One region of the Aminipila sp. genome, then DNA from elsewhere that is predicted to be linked to it. Evidence: riboswitches for the same ligand, from Rfam matches in the RefSeq annotation. Region 1 holds a riboswitch; each other region holds the start of a gene.

Evidence for each region. Region 1 has a riboswitch for cobalamin ahead of RTW14_RS10875 (immunoglobulin-like domain-containing protein). Riboswitches for the same ligand answer to the same signal wherever they lie in the genome.
Region 2: linked by a shared signal. The riboswitch ahead of RTW14_RS15190 (diphthine--ammonia ligase) and the one ahead of RTW14_RS10875 (immunoglobulin-like domain-containing protein) in region 1 are both predicted to bind cobalamin.
Region 3: linked by a shared signal. The riboswitch ahead of RTW14_RS11520 (energy-coupling factor ABC transporter permease) and the one ahead of RTW14_RS10875 (immunoglobulin-like domain-containing protein) in region 1 are both predicted to bind cobalamin.
Region 4: linked by a shared signal. The riboswitch ahead of RTW14_RS07305 (hypothetical protein) and the one ahead of RTW14_RS10875 (immunoglobulin-like domain-containing protein) in region 1 are both predicted to bind cobalamin.

Annotation. Positions count from the first base shown of each region.
Region 1 covers NZ_DAMBYD010000007.1:52,743-56,893, reverse strand. The annotation lists gene RTW14_RS10880 (energy-coupling factor transporter ATPase) at 1-1,088, shown strand, start outside; cobalamin riboswitch at 1,252-1,419, shown strand; gene RTW14_RS10875 (immunoglobulin-like domain-containing protein) at 1,822-4,151, shown strand, end outside.
Region 2 covers NZ_DAMBYD010000011.1:101,591-105,741, forward strand. The annotation lists gene RTW14_RS15185 (nitrogenase component 1) at 1-1,496, opposite strand, end outside; gene RTW14_RS15190 (diphthine--ammonia ligase) at 1,559-2,212, opposite strand; cobalamin riboswitch at 2,382-2,595, opposite strand; gene RTW14_RS15195 (leucine-rich repeat domain-containing protein) at 2,759-3,319, opposite strand; gene RTW14_RS15200 (hypothetical protein) at 3,972-4,151, opposite strand, start outside.
Region 3 covers NZ_DAMBYD010000007.1:201,160-205,310, forward strand. The annotation lists gene RTW14_RS11510 (DMT family transporter) at 1-877, opposite strand, end outside; gene RTW14_RS11515 (energy-coupling factor ABC transporter substrate-binding protein) at 897-1,202, opposite strand; gene RTW14_RS11520 (energy-coupling factor ABC transporter permease) at 1,214-1,978, opposite strand; cobalamin riboswitch at 2,122-2,306, opposite strand; gene hemL (glutamate-1-semialdehyde 2,1-aminomutase) at 2,401-3,693, opposite strand; gene hemB (porphobilinogen synthase) at 3,739-4,151, opposite strand, start outside.
Region 4 covers NZ_DAMBYD010000004.1:268,624-272,774, reverse strand. The annotation lists gene RTW14_RS07305 (hypothetical protein) at 1-1,420, opposite strand, end outside; cobalamin riboswitch at 1,662-1,875, opposite strand; gene RTW14_RS07300 (class I SAM-dependent methyltransferase) at 2,085-2,750, shown strand; gene RTW14_RS07295 (methyl-accepting chemotaxis protein) at 2,834-4,151, opposite strand, start outside.

The DNA.
Region 1 (4,151 bases):
GTGCTAAGTATGCAGATCGATGTGCCATGTTTTTTGATGGAAATATAGTGACAGAAGGTACCCCAAGAGAATTCTTTAGTGGGAACAGTTTTTATACTACAGAGGCTAATCGTATGGCTCGTCATTTAGCGCCGGAAGCAATTACGGCAGAGGATATCATTCAAATCTGTGGTGGAAGGAAGAAAAATAAAAAGTACGAGCAAAATAATAAAATTGCTTCTATTTTAGCTCAATTTGATTTTACTAAAAGTTCTAAAAAGAGTGAAGAAATAAGGGGAGATGTACCTAAGAAAAAACTTAGGTTCTGGGAACGGAAAAAGGCAGAATCAGATCAAGCGGTGAATAAAAGGCAAGTTATCTGTGACCAGGTGGCATTAAATCAGAGGAAACTTTCAAAAAGAACAAAGGTGGCGGCAACAATGATTTTGTTACTCATACCACTTACTATTTTTTTGGGAATATATTATTTAAATGACCGCAAGTATTATTTTATATCTATGTTAATCATACTGGAAACCATGCTGCCCTTTGTCATGATTTTCGAGGATAGAAAACCTCAGGCAAGAGAACTCATTATTATTTCGGTTTTGTGTGCCATTGGGGTAGCAGGGAGATGTGCATTTTTTATGCTGCCTCACTTTAAACCAATTGCAGCTGTCGTCATTATTGCAGGAGTTGCTTTTGGAGGGGAAACGGGGTTTCTGGTAGGAGCTTTAATCGCTTTTGCATCAAATATCTTTTTCGGACAAGGACCCTGGACTCCATGGCAGATGTTTGGGTTCGGGGTTATCGGATTCTTGGCGGGTGTACTCTTCCGTAAGGGAATTTTAAGAAGCAATAAGATATCATTGGCAATTTTTGGAGGACTGGCGACATTTTTTATTTATGGTGGAATTTTAAATCCAGCATCCGTATTAATGTTTTATACCAAACCTACTGCAGAGATGTTTATATTAGCCTATGCCAGAGGGGTTCCTGTTGATTTGGTTCATGCATCATCAACCGTATTTTTCTTGTGGATTATGGCAGAGGCTATGCTGGAAAAGCTGGACCGGATTAAGGTTAAGTATGGGTTGATAGAGGATTGATATTACCAATCTTTAAATAAACTAAAAGAATAGAAATGTAGAAATTTGTAGAACATTGCAGAACTTTGCTTGACATTATTTACATATTAATGTTACCATTAAAAGTATAATTTAATAAAACATTTATGTTCTGCAAGCTAAAGTCTAGTATGTTAAATTTAACTAAGGTGACGATGAGCTATGCAGCTAAGAGGGAAGCAGGTTAGAATCCTGCGCGGTACCGCCGCTGTAAACGGGTAGTTTCTCCTATATGCCACTGAAATGTTTTCGGGAAGGCAGGAAGAAACGGTGATACGTGAGCCAGAAGACCTGCATAGAATGTTAGGAGCGAGCTGACGGGTAATCGGCAGAGTGATGAAAATATTTGTATTTTCCTTATACTATTAAACATATTACATACAGAAAAAAACGGACTGTAGCATTTTGCTACAGTTTTTTTGTTTTATTAATTCTCTTGTTTTATTGTAAATAATAAGGAATCTTAAATATAAGCCACAGATAATAAGGGGCGTATTACAGAGAAAACGGACTGTAGCAGAAATGCTGCAGTTTTTTTGTATAATGGAAAATATCGTTAGATTTTCTATTATACAAAAAAGGAATTGCAGAGTGGCGAAGCCACATTTTGTTACCTTTTTATGGGATGAAAACAGGTAAATAACTACTTGGTAACGCTTACGCGATGATTTATAGATATAAATAATGTTTAAATGAAGGAGAAAATAAAAAGGCAATGAATAAAAGAAGTAAATTACTAAAAAAGGGAATGTCATTTTTATTAATACTGATCATGGCGTTTACCATGATACCCATGACTGCTTTTGCAGATAGTACAGATAAAATAACGGTTTATGTAACAATAAGTTTGGAAGGCCAATTCCAATTATCAAAAGATGGAATAACTGGTATGGTGGAGGTACCAATTACTCTTGATAAGGGAAGCACAGCATTTGATGCACTTGTAGAAGCTCATAAATTACACCATGAGGATGGTGCGTCTGGACTTAACGCTAATGAAAATAAATCTATTTCAAAATTCTGGGGTAAAACCAGTACTTCTATTGGATATTTTGCCAATGGCAAAATGGTGATGAATATAGAAGAACCTCTGTCAGATGGTGATGACATTGAAGGAACTGTATATAAAGACTGGGCTTCAGATACCTATGCCCGCTTTGACAAGCAAAGTGCAACTGTTACTGCAGGGGGAGCTCTACCAATTGCGCTTTTAAGTAATGTTATTACGACTCCAGATTGGAAAGGAGGAATGATGGCAGGAGGTTCTGCGGATCAGCCTCTTGCAGGTGCAAAAATTTTAGTTAGTGACAGCACATCTTGCAATATTCCGTATGATGGTAGCAAGAATTGGGTTACTGATGAGAAAGGAAAAGCAGTCATTTCTTTTGAAAGTCCAGGTACCTATTATATTTCAGCGGATAAAGAAGGAAAGAATTTAATTCCACCAATTTGTAAAGTAACGGTTACCGCACCTGTAACGGATGAAGAAAAAACTCAAATCGTGAGTCAGGATATGTCTGCTCTGAGTTTTGAAGATATTAAAGGACAGAATACTTCTATAGATGAAGTCGAGAAAAATTTAGATCTGCCTATTAGTGGTAATAGCGGTAAAACTTCTATTTTGTGGACGTCAGAAGATGAATCCGTTATAAAAAATGATGGGACAGTTATTCGTCCAGTTGGTGCAAATAAAACCGTTAAAATGACAGCTAAAATATCTTATGGAAGTATATCTGATACAAAATCATTTGATATTACAGTTAAAGGGTATGGAACAGAAGAAGCTGAAAGTTTACTAAATGAGGCAGTAACAAAATTACCAAGTAAAATCACACCTAATGAATGGGATGGCGACTACAAAAAAGATAAAAATATTATATCTTTAGTCCGTGAGGAGTTGGCTAAAATAAATACTTCTATAAAAGTCTCCGATATATGCACACCGGGAGATCAGACACAGATTACGGAAAACGGAGATATTACATATGGTTCAAAAAGAGTAAAGAAAGACGTTGTTTTTAGCTTAGAATTAGGTGGGGTTACAAAAGAATATAAGGCAAATGTTACTGTTAATGCTAAATCTGCCACAAAGGTAGAAGCACTAAGTGGAGATTGGATTACTTTTGACTTAATAAAAAATCTCAATACAACAAATAGTGGAATTGTTTCAGATTTAAATTTGCCTAAAGAGGATAGCAAAGGATATTATACAGAAATAGAATGGACGTCCAGTGACAGCAATATTATTTCTATTGGTGATTACACGGTGAACGGTAAGTTTACGGCGAAGGTGACAAGGCCAAAGCTTGGGCAGCAGGATGCAAAGGTGACTCTTACTGCAAAAATAAATCCTGGGGCATACTGGAGTTATGGTATGGCTCCGGGAGGACCGATGCCTAACCCTGCTTATGGAGAAAAAACGTTTAATCTGATTGTTCCAGCTGTGAATGAGGAAGAGCAGAAAGCAGCGCAGAATTTAATAGATGATGGCATTAAACTGTTTAACCTAGACAATATAGTGGACATGAAAACTAAAGAAAAAGTTGAGCTACTAGCACTTACAGATAATTTTAATAATGTACCGTATAATTGGAACTATGTTAATAAGTTAGAAGGATTTAAAGATGCATATCGTGTAATAGATGTTAAATGGTCTTCAGAAAATCCTGGAATCAAAAAGATATCAACATATGGTGAGGTGACAAGAACTTTAAAGGAACAAACGGGTGATATAGTCCTGACACTTTACTATAATGGAGCTACAGCAGAAAAACGTTTCCTTGCAAAGGTAACAGCTGGTGTTGACAAAAATAAAGAAATAAAAGACAAGATTGCATCTGTTTATGCAGATAAAAATTCTGAATGGTGGGGATCCTCTGCAACATGGTGGCAAGCAGTGGGAATAAGTGCCTATAAAAATACTTCTTTAGATATAACAAAAGAGATATCCCCAGATGCTAAACAGGCATTTATCAACAAGACTATTTACGATATTACAACTCTTGATGAAAAAGCATCTGTCAATGCAAATAAGTTTGCAAATGC
Region 2 (4,151 bases), on a different contig from region 1:
TTTACTATTTTTTTCTCCGGTTTAATGTTTCTATCTATGATCTGAGTTGCCAGTTCAGTATAGCATAAGAGCATGCCTTGTAAATAATCTCCTGACAAATTTCCATCAGATTTTACCGTAAGTATTGGCGTATCTTTATCTGCTAAATCTTTTACTTGATCAATGTCATCCCCTATAATCCCCGCTGGGCATGAGCTGATAATTATGATAGCCTTAGGTTTTTCTTTTTTTATATCTTTGATCTTTTCAATAAGTTTTTCCATACCCCCAAAAATCATATCGGTCTCGTTCATTTCTGTGCATTGAAAATTAGGTGATATGGAAACAGGCATCAATGATCCCCGTTCAAAAAGTCTACGTCGGCCTGAGGAACTAATACTTTGATAGGACAAATAGGCACAGTTCTTAGGAGCATGTGCCAATATTACGGCGTCCTGGATATGGATGCTCATAGTCATAGCCCCATTAAATGCACAGCCATGCAGAGGCTCATTTCTTATAACATTCTTTGACAAATACCGGTTTAATGATGTAGCCTCATCTACGGCAGAATGTTTTTCTTTTTGCCCTCTTATACGCTGTTGTTTTAGGGGTTCTTCCATTTCCTCTGAATTACATTTACTGAACTGGTTTCTGTCGTCCCCTTTTACAGTCTGGTAAATAACGGATTCCAGTTCATCATCTGTAAGCGGGTTTGCTTTATACATTGGAACACCCTCTATTATATTTCTGCTTAAAGACTTAAAGATTTCATCAATCTTCTTTTCTTCATGATTAATATCCGCCCCTTCATTTACAACCATTTTACGAGAAATAAGTTCTGCAACCGTAATATTTTCTCTTTCCGCCTCTGCAAAGACATTGCTTCTTGGAATTTTAGCACAAATTGGCAGGCCAACTGCTGCTGCAAAGGCATGAACTTTTCTGTCTTCATCTTCAATATTACGGGAGTTGTATAACAGTCCCGCAACTCTGGGCTTTCCACTGTCATAATTCTTTATGCCCCTTAGGATATTATTGGCTGCATACATAGCCATATATTCCCCTGAGGTCACTAAAAATATAGTGTCTGCATACTCTCTTCTAATGGGGACAGCAAACCCCCCGCATACGACATCACCCAAAACATCGTACAGAACTATTTCATAGTCCTTCTTTACCTGAAACTGCTCCAAAAGTTCAAATGATGTAATAATTCCTCTTCCTGCACATCCAACTCCCGGCTCAGGTCCTCCTGCTTCCACGCATCCTATAGAACCATATCCCTCAAACAATATGTCTTCTCTTTTATAATCTAACGCTCCTGTTATTTTGATATAGTCTAAAATGGTTGTTATCCTTCTCCCATTTAGCAAAAGTCTGGTTGAATCATGCTTTGGATCACACCCAATTTGTAATACTCTCTTGCCTGAGTCAGCAAGTGCCGCTGATATATTTGCACTGAGAGTAGATTTCCCTATACCACCCTTTCCATAAATTGCTATTTCAGTTTTCATTGTTACCTCCATACTTGCTAAAGACTTATTGGTTTTGGGTTTTGGGTTTTGCTATAAGCAATCTATAAAATATCTATTCTTACATATCTGCCGTCAAAAATCGGAACACCTGGATTAAATTCAACAGGTTTCCTAAAAAGTGGTCCATCACATACAAACGTATGGTATTCTCCGTTCTCACCGCATGCATCCACACCCTCAGACTTTAGCTTTAAAACCAGTTCTCTAGTCAACTGTTTTCCTATGTATTTTGCATCCATTTTTTCTGTATCTACAACGGTGATGTACGTTATAAATCCACTGTCTATAAAGTCATAAACCACCTGTTCTCTTGATTTCTTCCAAAGAGGAAGCAGTGGCTTCAAATCTGCATTTTTACATCGATCTGTGTTCCATGCTAGATGATCTTCTATATCTATATCTCCAAATACACAGATTTCTGCACCTTTAGCTCTTTCCTCTTTTAACACTCTTTCAAAGTTCATTTCATAATCTTTCCCTGACGTTATTATTAACCTTATGGGAATTTGTAATGAATCCGAAAGCCTGTCTATCATATTTTGGCCAATGCCATGAAACCACGTTCTATCCTTGTCCTCATTATATGTCATAATTAAACTTTGAGGTTCAAACCCCATGTCAATTGCTTTATATATAGCTAACGTGCTGTCTTTGCCACTACTATATGCCGCCGTAAATTTTGTATTTTTTTTCAATTCCACTCGCCTCCATTATGATAAATTTTCGTTATAAAGCTCCAAACAATCCTGCTCGTTAACACACAAAAACTGTAACATTACTGTTACAGCCGTTTTTCTGCAATTATTAATTTTTGTGAACACTGTGGATACACCATCCTGTTCAAGTCTTCTGAATGACCCGTCGAAAACTTTAGAAATTTATGCAGGTCTTCTGGCTCATGGGTCATCATTCCCTTCAACCTTCCCAAGCTAATAGCTCAGTGGTTTGTCATTTATGAGGATTAAAGCCTCACAAATACAATCTGATGGAACTCTTCATATACAGCGGCGGGGACCGCGCAGGACTTTTACCTGCTTCCCTCTTAGTCTGCCATATAATAAAAATAACCAACTTTTATCCAGGACAGAACATAAATTTACTATTTAATTGTAATCTTTATGCTATCATTTTCCCCATTAACTGTCAATATAAACTGTCTATAGGTAAAAAGTGTATATACTATAAACTATGTAGTCGAAAACGCAATTTGCCCATTTACAGTTGGACGAGAAACTGGTTATTTACTGGTTATAAATCAACTCTGCACTTCCATAGGGCATAGACTTTTCAAAATACAAGGCAATCTTTGAATCTTTGGATACGTGAATCTTTGTATCCCATAATCCTTCTTCCGTTTCCATAATTTGCTCCCCGATTAGCTCTAAAGAATCCGGAAACCAAATTTCATCTATATAACTGTCCCCAAAAGCCCACTCTCCAATTTCCTTCACCCCTTCTTTTATGATAATGGTATCAGCCACAGTAAAAGCAAATGCTCCCTGGTCTATTTTCTCAACAGTACCTGGTACAATCACTTTTTTTAAATTGACACCATGGTCAAAATCCCATGATAGCGCAGATTCATATATTTCAGTAACACCTTCAGGAATCGTAATTTCAGTTTCATTCCCTACGTAAGCATAGAGAATGCTGTCTTTGATACAGAAACCATTCTCATCTTCAAAAGTGCGATAATACTGTTCTGTAGCATTTAAAGTTTGGGGAGTTGATTGGACGTCCCGTGCAAACAGAAGGATTACTAAAATTGCTAAGACTGCTATAAGCAAAGACCTTTTAATCATGCGATATATTCCCCCAAAGTGAAAGATTTGGACTACACAGGCAAAAGGTCAGGGACAAAGCCACTAAGACCGCTGTAGAGCCACAAATAATAAATAAAACCGTAGTACAATAAGATAATTTTATCAGCTTTAATAAAAATTTTCTATAATTAAGTCAAAATATATATTAAAAATCAATTATGCTCCAGTTGTTGTACACTTGTTGTCAAACCAAAATTTTAGCTCCCAATTCCAAAAACTAAAAAACCCTGAATCCGTTAGAATTCAGGGATGTTATCATGGTTGCGGAGTCAGGACTTGAACCTGAGGCCTCCGGGTTATGAGCCAATTGCTTGTACTTTTCACTTAATAGCATACCAGCGCACTTTTGCTCACTTTTCAACGTTTCCGCCGCTTTTCGTTTCCTTTTGATGCATTTTAATACTATCAAAACCGTAGCTTATTTGTCAATAGAATCCATAAAATAAGCTACCAAATAAGCCACGTTTATTGATGTAATAGTCGATATGTTGCTGGACCCTTATCGCCTTTCCTTCTTACACTGCAATCTCATAAGCCCGTTTATTTATTTCCATCATAAACATTTTACTAATCGTTTTATTTATATGCTTTGCAATAATTACAAATATTGTTTAATTGCTAATTGTCTGTTCTAAAATGAGATAATATTGTACACTTGCTTTAAAATCTTGAATATTAAAATCTTAGTTTTCCTCTCCATTTCTACTTTTATTTCATCACTTATTAATTCTCTGCCACTATCTTGTTTTAATCTAATTATTTTATCCAAATATTTTTGAACATCTTCATCAAAATCTATTAATTGTTTATT
Region 3 (4,151 bases), 150 kb from region 1:
TTGCGTCGGTAGAAGCAAAATATGTACCTGCTATCATTATTGTTAATGCAATAATAAATAGTTTTGTGGGTATTTCTCTAAATATTATAAGTGAAAGGATAACACCTATAAAAGGAGCAACCGCATAATACATACTTGTCTTAGCAGCACCAAGCTCCCTCTGTGCATATACATAGAAATAAATGCTCAATCCATATGCTACAAAACCCAATAGTAACGTTTCCAATACATAAATTAGATCTACATTTGTTTCTTTAAGTATTAATGCGATTATAAGGGCTCCAGTACCTGACCCTATGCCTTTTATAATAACAACCTGTAATGGATTTTTAAAAGATAATTTTCTTGTACAATTATTTTCAAATCCCCAACAGACGCAGGCAAATATAACATACATTGATCCCCAAGAGAATGAAAAGCTGTCCTTTTCTTCTGCTACTAAAAGCATGCTAGCCACTGTCATAAGGGAAATAGACAGCCACAATCTCTTGGAAATTATTTCTTTGAAAATAAACATCGCAATTATGGACGTTGCGACAATTTCAAAATTATTTAAAAGCGATACATTTGCTGCTGTAGTTCGAGACAATCCCACCATTAAAAATATGGGGGCAGATATATCTAAAACTACCATAGCTATTATATATGGCAAATCATTTTTGTTTAAATTTTTTTCTATGTTTTCTTTGCTAATCACTCTTTGAATAAGCCATACTATACTCAATCCTATTCCGGCTCCCAGATATAAAAGTGAAGCCATCATAGTTGGCTGCACATGATCCAGAAGCAATTTAGAAATAGGAGAACTAATTGCGTACGTAGATGCTGCAAGGATTGCAAAAAATATAGATTTACTATTATCTCCATATTTAAACATATCTATTTTTCTAGCCAATTTATTTTTTATCTGATTTCTGATATTTTTTTCTTGCCACTAAGTATCCTAATCCAAAGAAAAATATCCCTGAACCAGTTGCTGCCTGCAGACAGAAAAGCAAGGATTCAGTTTCACCTCCAGGTGGTTCCAATATTGGTGATGCCCAAGCTACATATCCAGGATCTATTGTTGAAATAGCGTCTTCAGCAGCCCCATCAGCCCCACCAAATTCAGAATCATGTATGGTTGCAAGTGGTATAATTGCTATAAGTGCACATGCGATTAAGCATAAAATTATAATCTTAGTGTTTTTTGTTAAATGCATTTTGTTACCTCCTAACATACTGCCTTAAGAGTCCCATAGTATCCCAACGACTCCAACTCAGGCTGTGCAAAGCTTTCAAGCCCCTTCATTACAACTACGGCTATAAGTCCCTCTATAACTGAAAGAGGAATCTGAGTAATTGCAAATATGCCTAGAAACTCAACTAAGGAAGCTGTGAATCCTCCCACCTGTGATGGATGAGCTAACGCCAACTGTACGGCAGTCACACAATATGTAAATAAATCTCCAAGACAAGCTGCTAAAAATACGCCAAACGATTTAGGTGCTTTCATTTTATTGCAAATCGTATAAACTGCAAAGGAAACAAATGGTCCTGCTATAGCCATTGAAAAAGTATTTGCTCCAAGTGTAGTAAGCCCGCCATGAGCAAGTAAAATAGCCTGGAAAAGTAATACGATTAGTCCGATTATACACATAGCCGATGGTCCAAATAAAATGGCGCCTAGTCCTGTTCCTGTAGGATGTGAACTGCTCCCTGTTACGGATGGAATCTTTAAAGCTGATAATACAAACGCATATGCTGCTACCATAACTAATATCAGCAGCAATTTTCTATCGTGTGCAATGGTTTTCTTTATGGATATAAAACCTGCCACCACAAATGGTACACATATTACACCCCATATAATACAATAATTTAATGGAAGATATCCCTCCATGATGTGCATTGCACTGGAAAGAGTAGGTACCGCTAATACTATAGCAACTACCATGCTCAAAACAAACAATGCTCGTTCTGTTCTTGTTTTTTTCATTATAATTATTCCTCCTAAATAAAAAATCGCCATTCTGAACATACAGAATAGCGTAATACGGGAGCCGACAATAAGCCCCACTTATTACACTTATTCATCGTCCGTAAAAAAAGTGTAACTTCTGTTATGATCGCATGACCAAACAGAATCCGATACTTTAGGCAGGTCTTCTGGCTTTGGTTTCAACGTTATACTTTCCCTTCCCATTTTCACAGTGGCTAATAAAGTATAACTCATCCATTACAGCGGCGTGACCGCGTGGGCATTTAACCCAACTTCCCTATTCTCCCGGCAGGAATTTCCGGGCACCTATAGTATTTCAATTGTCGAAATATATTGTAACACTAAAATAGGGGGTCATACAACCCCCTAAATGCATTCTATCAACTTATTGCATCAATTTCACAACAAATTGCACTTTTTTATATCCCAAAGAATTTTGCCGCATCCTCCAGTGTCTTTTTAATGTCTGATTCTGTGTGGGCATTTGATATAAACATTGCCTCAAACTGAGCAGGAGCAAAGTAATTCCCACTATTCATCATGTGTTGAAAATATTTTGCATACTGTTTTAAATCGGATTTTTTTGCAGATTCATAATCTGTAACAGGCCCGCTTGTAAAGAACAAAGTTCCAATAGAACCTATATAATTTATCGTACAATTCGCCTTTGCCGTTTCAATAATCTCTGCAAGGCCTCCGTATAACATTTCTCCCAAAGCATTTATATGTTCATAAACGCCAGGATTTTCATTCAAATAGGTAAGCTGTGCTATACCTGCAGCCATGGCTACTGGATTTCCACTCAGAGTACCTGCCTGATAAACTTTTCCTACTGGTGCTACACACTCCATGATTTCGCGCTTACCGCCATAAGCGCCTACAGGCATTCCTCCGCCAATTATTTTTCCGAAAGTAGCCATATCCGGAGTTACTCCAAAAAGTTGCTGTGCACCACCAGGTGCTAATCTAAAACCGGTTATAACTTCGTCAAAAATAAGTACCGTTTTGTTTGCATCACAAATATCACGAAGCTGTTTTAAAAAGCCATCTTTCGGAAGCACAACACCCATATTAGCTGCAACTGGCTCAATGATAACAGCTGCAACATCTCCCTTATATTCTTCAAAAAGTTTTTCTACACTATCCAAATCATTATACTTTGCAGTCAGCGTGTCTTTAGCACAATTAGCTGTAACACCTGCGCTGTCTGGTGAGCCACCCTCTGCAATCAGTGCTGAACCCGCTTTAACTAAAAGGCCGTCACTGTGCCCATGATAGCATCCTTCAAACTTTATAATCTTACTTCTTCCTGTATATCCTCTTGCTGTACGAAGAGCAGACATGGTAGCCTCCGTTCCTGAGTTTACCATTCTTACCATCTCAAAACACGGAACCATTTCACAGGCAAGCTTTGCCATGGTTATTTCTCTTTCAGTAGCCGCACCAAAGCTTAAGCCATTTATAATCGTTTCCTGTACTGTCTTTAGAACCCTAGGGTTGTTATTTCCAAGAATCATTGGCCCCCATGAGCCAATATAATCTGTATATTTATTTCCATCCACATCATAAATGAATTGTGCATCCGCTTTTTCTATAAATCTTGGAGTTGTACCCACTGCCTGAAATGCTCTTGCAGGACTGTTTACTCCTCCGGGTATATATTTTTTTGCCTCTTCAAATAAAGCTTCTGATGTATCTGTCTTGCTATTCATAATAAATATTTCCTCCATAAATTTTAAAGTGCACTAATGGATGGCTTATCCAATTCTTCCGCTTCGAATCATCTCTGCAATTTCCTTCGCAAAATAAGTAATAAGCATGTCAGCCCCTGCCCTGAAAATGCTGGTAGTAGTTTCTGCAATGGTAGCAGCTTCATCTACCATTCCAGCCATACCTGCTGCCTTTATCATGGCATATTCCCCACTTACACTGTAAGCTGCTACCGGAACATCTACATGATCTCTGACCTCTCTGATAATATCCAGATAAGACAATGCTGGTTTAACCATGACAATATCAGCACCCTCTTCAAGATCCAAAAATACTTCTTTCAGTGCTTCTCTTCTATTGTGGTAATCCATCTGATATGTCTTTCTGTTGCCTTTAAAGTTATCCGAACCCGCAGCTTCTCTAAATGGTCCATAAAAAGCAGATGCATATTTAGCAGCGT
Region 4 (4,151 bases), on a different contig from region 1:
CACTGTAGTATCCTACATAGATATTATCTCCTACTACCGTTGGGGTAGAAGTAGAAGTTCCTGCTAGCTGAGCTTTCCAGTCTAAGGTTGGTGTTCCTGCTCCAGGAGTAAAGCTCCATAAATAACCACCCTGGCTGGTAAAGTAAAGATGTCCGTCTACCAAAGAAATGGTGCTGCGCACATTCCCTGATTCTACTCCACCTATAGTGGATAAATTAATAACGCTTCCTTCTGAATTATTATCAAAATTATTACCTACTGGACGAGCATATAGATAGCCTTTATCTCCACCAAAGTAAACATACGATCCATCTACAACAGCACCAGCCCAATAAAAACCACCGTTACCTGGATTAAATTCTTTTAACTCTTCATTATCCATGTCATACTGATAATATGTTCCTGCATTTCCTGACCATGTTCCAAAATACAGATAAGCCCCATTCTTTACTATAGGAGTATTGATCTGTGCATTGTTTGGCACGGCTAAAGACCATTCTGTAGTAGGTTCTCCGTCAATATTTGTTACTTTTGTAATAGAACTGTTCTGTTCATACAACTGGCAATATTCAATCTCCACTGTATTGCTGTCATTTCCTGAAATTTCATAGGTAAATTCCAGCGTATTATTTATCCCAGTATTTACAGCGGATTCTGCCGTAGATTGGAAATTATCATTCAGATAGTAATGTCCATCGATTAGGCTAGAAGCGTTTAATGTCTTACTTCCTACTATAGTACCGTTAAGCTTAGCAGTAATAATCATATTTACATTGCTTCCGTTGATTTTTACTCCAGTGGCAGAACGATGAGTCTCACCACTAGTTAAATTAGTATTTGTCTGAGTCAAAGTAACAGTTTGGTTACCTGAAACAACAACCTTACCATTTTCCAAATTTGTTCCTGCAGAAGATACAGACCAATCTGTGATTGCTCCTCCAGTCAATGTCAGCTCATCGTTATTTGCTTTCTGATTAAATCCGGATGCCCCCACATAGATGCATCGGTTTTCAGTATCCAGGTAAGGAGAAGATAGTTGGAATCCTGAACTTTGGGTAATCTGCTTTTCCCATACTACCTGTGGAGTAGATGCCGTACAGTCAATTTTAGCTAGTCTGCCGCCCCCCTTATCATTTGCAACTTTATATCCGTCATAAAGTATATAAGCAAAGGTATTTCCATTTCTGGTTTCCATAACAGCTGCTGAATCCACACCATCCCAACCGGATCCATTTTTCGGCAGATCAATACGTGTGACATTTGGACTTCCGTTGGTTGGTGCTGCATTGATAATCCCGTTGTGAATATCATTTCCCTGATAGGTTGGCCAGTCTGCAGCATAGGCAGTCAGCCCCATGCTCATGACCATAGCTATAATCATAAGCACCGCTAATGGTTTTCTTAACTTTAATTTCATCATTTCTTTTGGTCCTCCTTTAATTTAAGATGATAAGATAAATATCCATACAGCAAAATTGCCGTACTTCTTTTTTTTATGACAATCACCCCCTTTGCTTTATATAAACAAAATTTGCTTTCTAATTAAACACAAAAAAAGACCGTGGCGAAATATGCCACAGTCCGTTTTCACTGTTTTTCTTTAATGTATTCTAAAAAATGTTTTTAAAAATACTATCCCCTGGTCATTTACCTCGTAACCGGTTTTGAATCTCATCCATGCAGGTCTTCTGACTTACGTATCTACATTCTTGTCCTCCTTCCCAAAAGTTTTATTTGCTTCCAGTGGTCGTTTTTCATCTTGCAAATGAATGGTCAAGAACTCCTCGTTTACAGCGGCGGGTCCGTGCCGGACTTTCACCGGCTTCCCTCTTAGCTGTCGGCTTCCGCCGGCAGACATAGATTTTTATTTAATTTTTACTTTATTGCTTTTGTCGAATTTTGTATTATAATGTCGAAACTTCATAAATATATACAAATTGGAAATATTTATGTTATTTTCAACTATCATATCACTTTAATTCTCATATTTCAACATTTTTCTTAAAATAAAAAAATATACAATTAGTCTAAAATTTTACTACAATTTAATGTACAATATAGATGTATGGATGGGGGTGATTTCTATGAAGGATATAGAGAATAAAATTAAAGATGCATATAAAGAATCTAAACATATTTATGACGATGTTTTGACTGCAAATAGTTTCTGGTCAAAAGCCTATAATAAATTGGCTTGGGGTATGAAAGATGAGGATTACGTACCAACACTGCTTTCTTTTATTCCAAATGACTTCAATGGTAAAATGCTTGATGTACCAGTAGGAACAGCAGTATTTACTTCAAGTAAATATAAAACGATTAAAAACGCTGATATTACTGCATTAGACTATTCTACCGATATGCTCTCGCAGGCAGAAAAACGTTTCAAAGACTTGAAAATCAACAATATTAAATGTGTACAAGGGGATGTGTCCAATCTGCCTTTTGAAACAGGTAGTTTTGATTTGGTTCTTTCCATGAATGGATTTCATGCATTTCCTAACAAGGAAACTGCATTTAAAGAAACTGCAAGAGTTCTTAAAAAAGACGGTATATTTTGTGGTTGTTTTTACATTAGCGGAGAACGTAAAACAACAGATTTTATAGTAACTAAAGTCCTAATGCCCAAAGGATGGTTTACACCACCATTTTATACTAAAGATGAAGTACCCAAAATACTTGATAAATTATACACAAAAATGGAGATTTATATTATGAAATCTATCGTGTATTTTAGATGTATCAAATAAAGGTATACAATAAAAGGAGGAAACGATTTCCTCCTTTTAATATTGATTAACACTGTATTCGATTTATAAATACAAGTGCAATCCTATCTTAAATTAAATTTATCTACCAGACTCTTCAACATCTGTGCCTGTGCATTTAATTCTTCACTGGTTGCCGCACTTTCCTCCGCTGTTGCAGAATTAGTTTGAACTACAAATGAGATTTGATCAACACCCTGGGTTACCTGGCTTATTGCATCAGCCTGTTCAACAGATGCCGCAGTTATTTTCTGTAATTGCTCTGTTACGCCACTAGACTTTTCCACAATTACTTCTAGTGATTTAGCTGTAGCATCCGCAATTCCCGTACCATATTTAACTGCGGAAACAGCACTTTCAATTAAAGTTGTTGTATTCTTAGCTGCCTCTGCCGACTTTTGTGCTAAATTACGTACTTCATCTGCAACAACAGCAAATCCTTTTCCAGCTTGTCCGGCACGAGCAGCTTCTACGGCTGCATTTAGTGCCAATATATTTGTTTGGAAAGCAATATCTTCTATGGTATTTATAATTTTACCGATTTCCCCAGAGGTTTCTGATATTTCAGTCATAGCCTGGGTCATCTTCAGCATGTGCTGATTACCATTTTGAACTTCCTCGCTTGTTTCATTTGAAAGCTGATTTGCAACTTTTGAAATGTCTGCATTAGTAGTTACCTTATCAGAAATCTCCATTATAGTTGCTGACAACTCCTCAATGCTGCTTGCTTGCTCCATAGTTCCCTGTGAAAGAGCCTGTGCTCCAGATGACATTTGATCTGCACCTACAGAAACTTGTTCTGCCGCCTGATTAATCTGTTCTAAAGTCTCATTTAAATCATCTGACACCTTTTCTAATGACTGCTGTAGTTCTGCAAAATCCCCAGGGTATGTTATCATTGCTTTCATAGTCAAATCACCATTTGCAATTCCTGTAAGCTGTCTGGCTAAATCTACAATTATATCATTTAAATCCTTAACGATTTTTCCCGTTGCTTCTGCCAGTATACCTGTTTCATCCTTAGTTGTTATCTCAGGTACCTCTGTTTTAAGGTCTCCCTCAGCCAATTGTTTTAATCGATCTACGCAAATTTTAATTGGATTTGAAATCTTATTTGCTACCTTAATAGCAATAATTGCGGCTATTACCATAGACACCACCAATAAAATGCCAGTAGCTATTAGGGATCGCATCGTTGCTGACATAAAGTCTTTTAGTGGAGCTGAAATGCCTATGGTCCATCCTTCCCTGCTTTCTACTGGCTCATAAGCAAGAATTCTTTTATCTCCATTAATTTTATATGTATCAAAACCACCTTTTCCTGATTTCATCTTCGCATGTAAATCCGCCTGTTCTTTAAGGCTGGAATCCGTCTTTGCCATT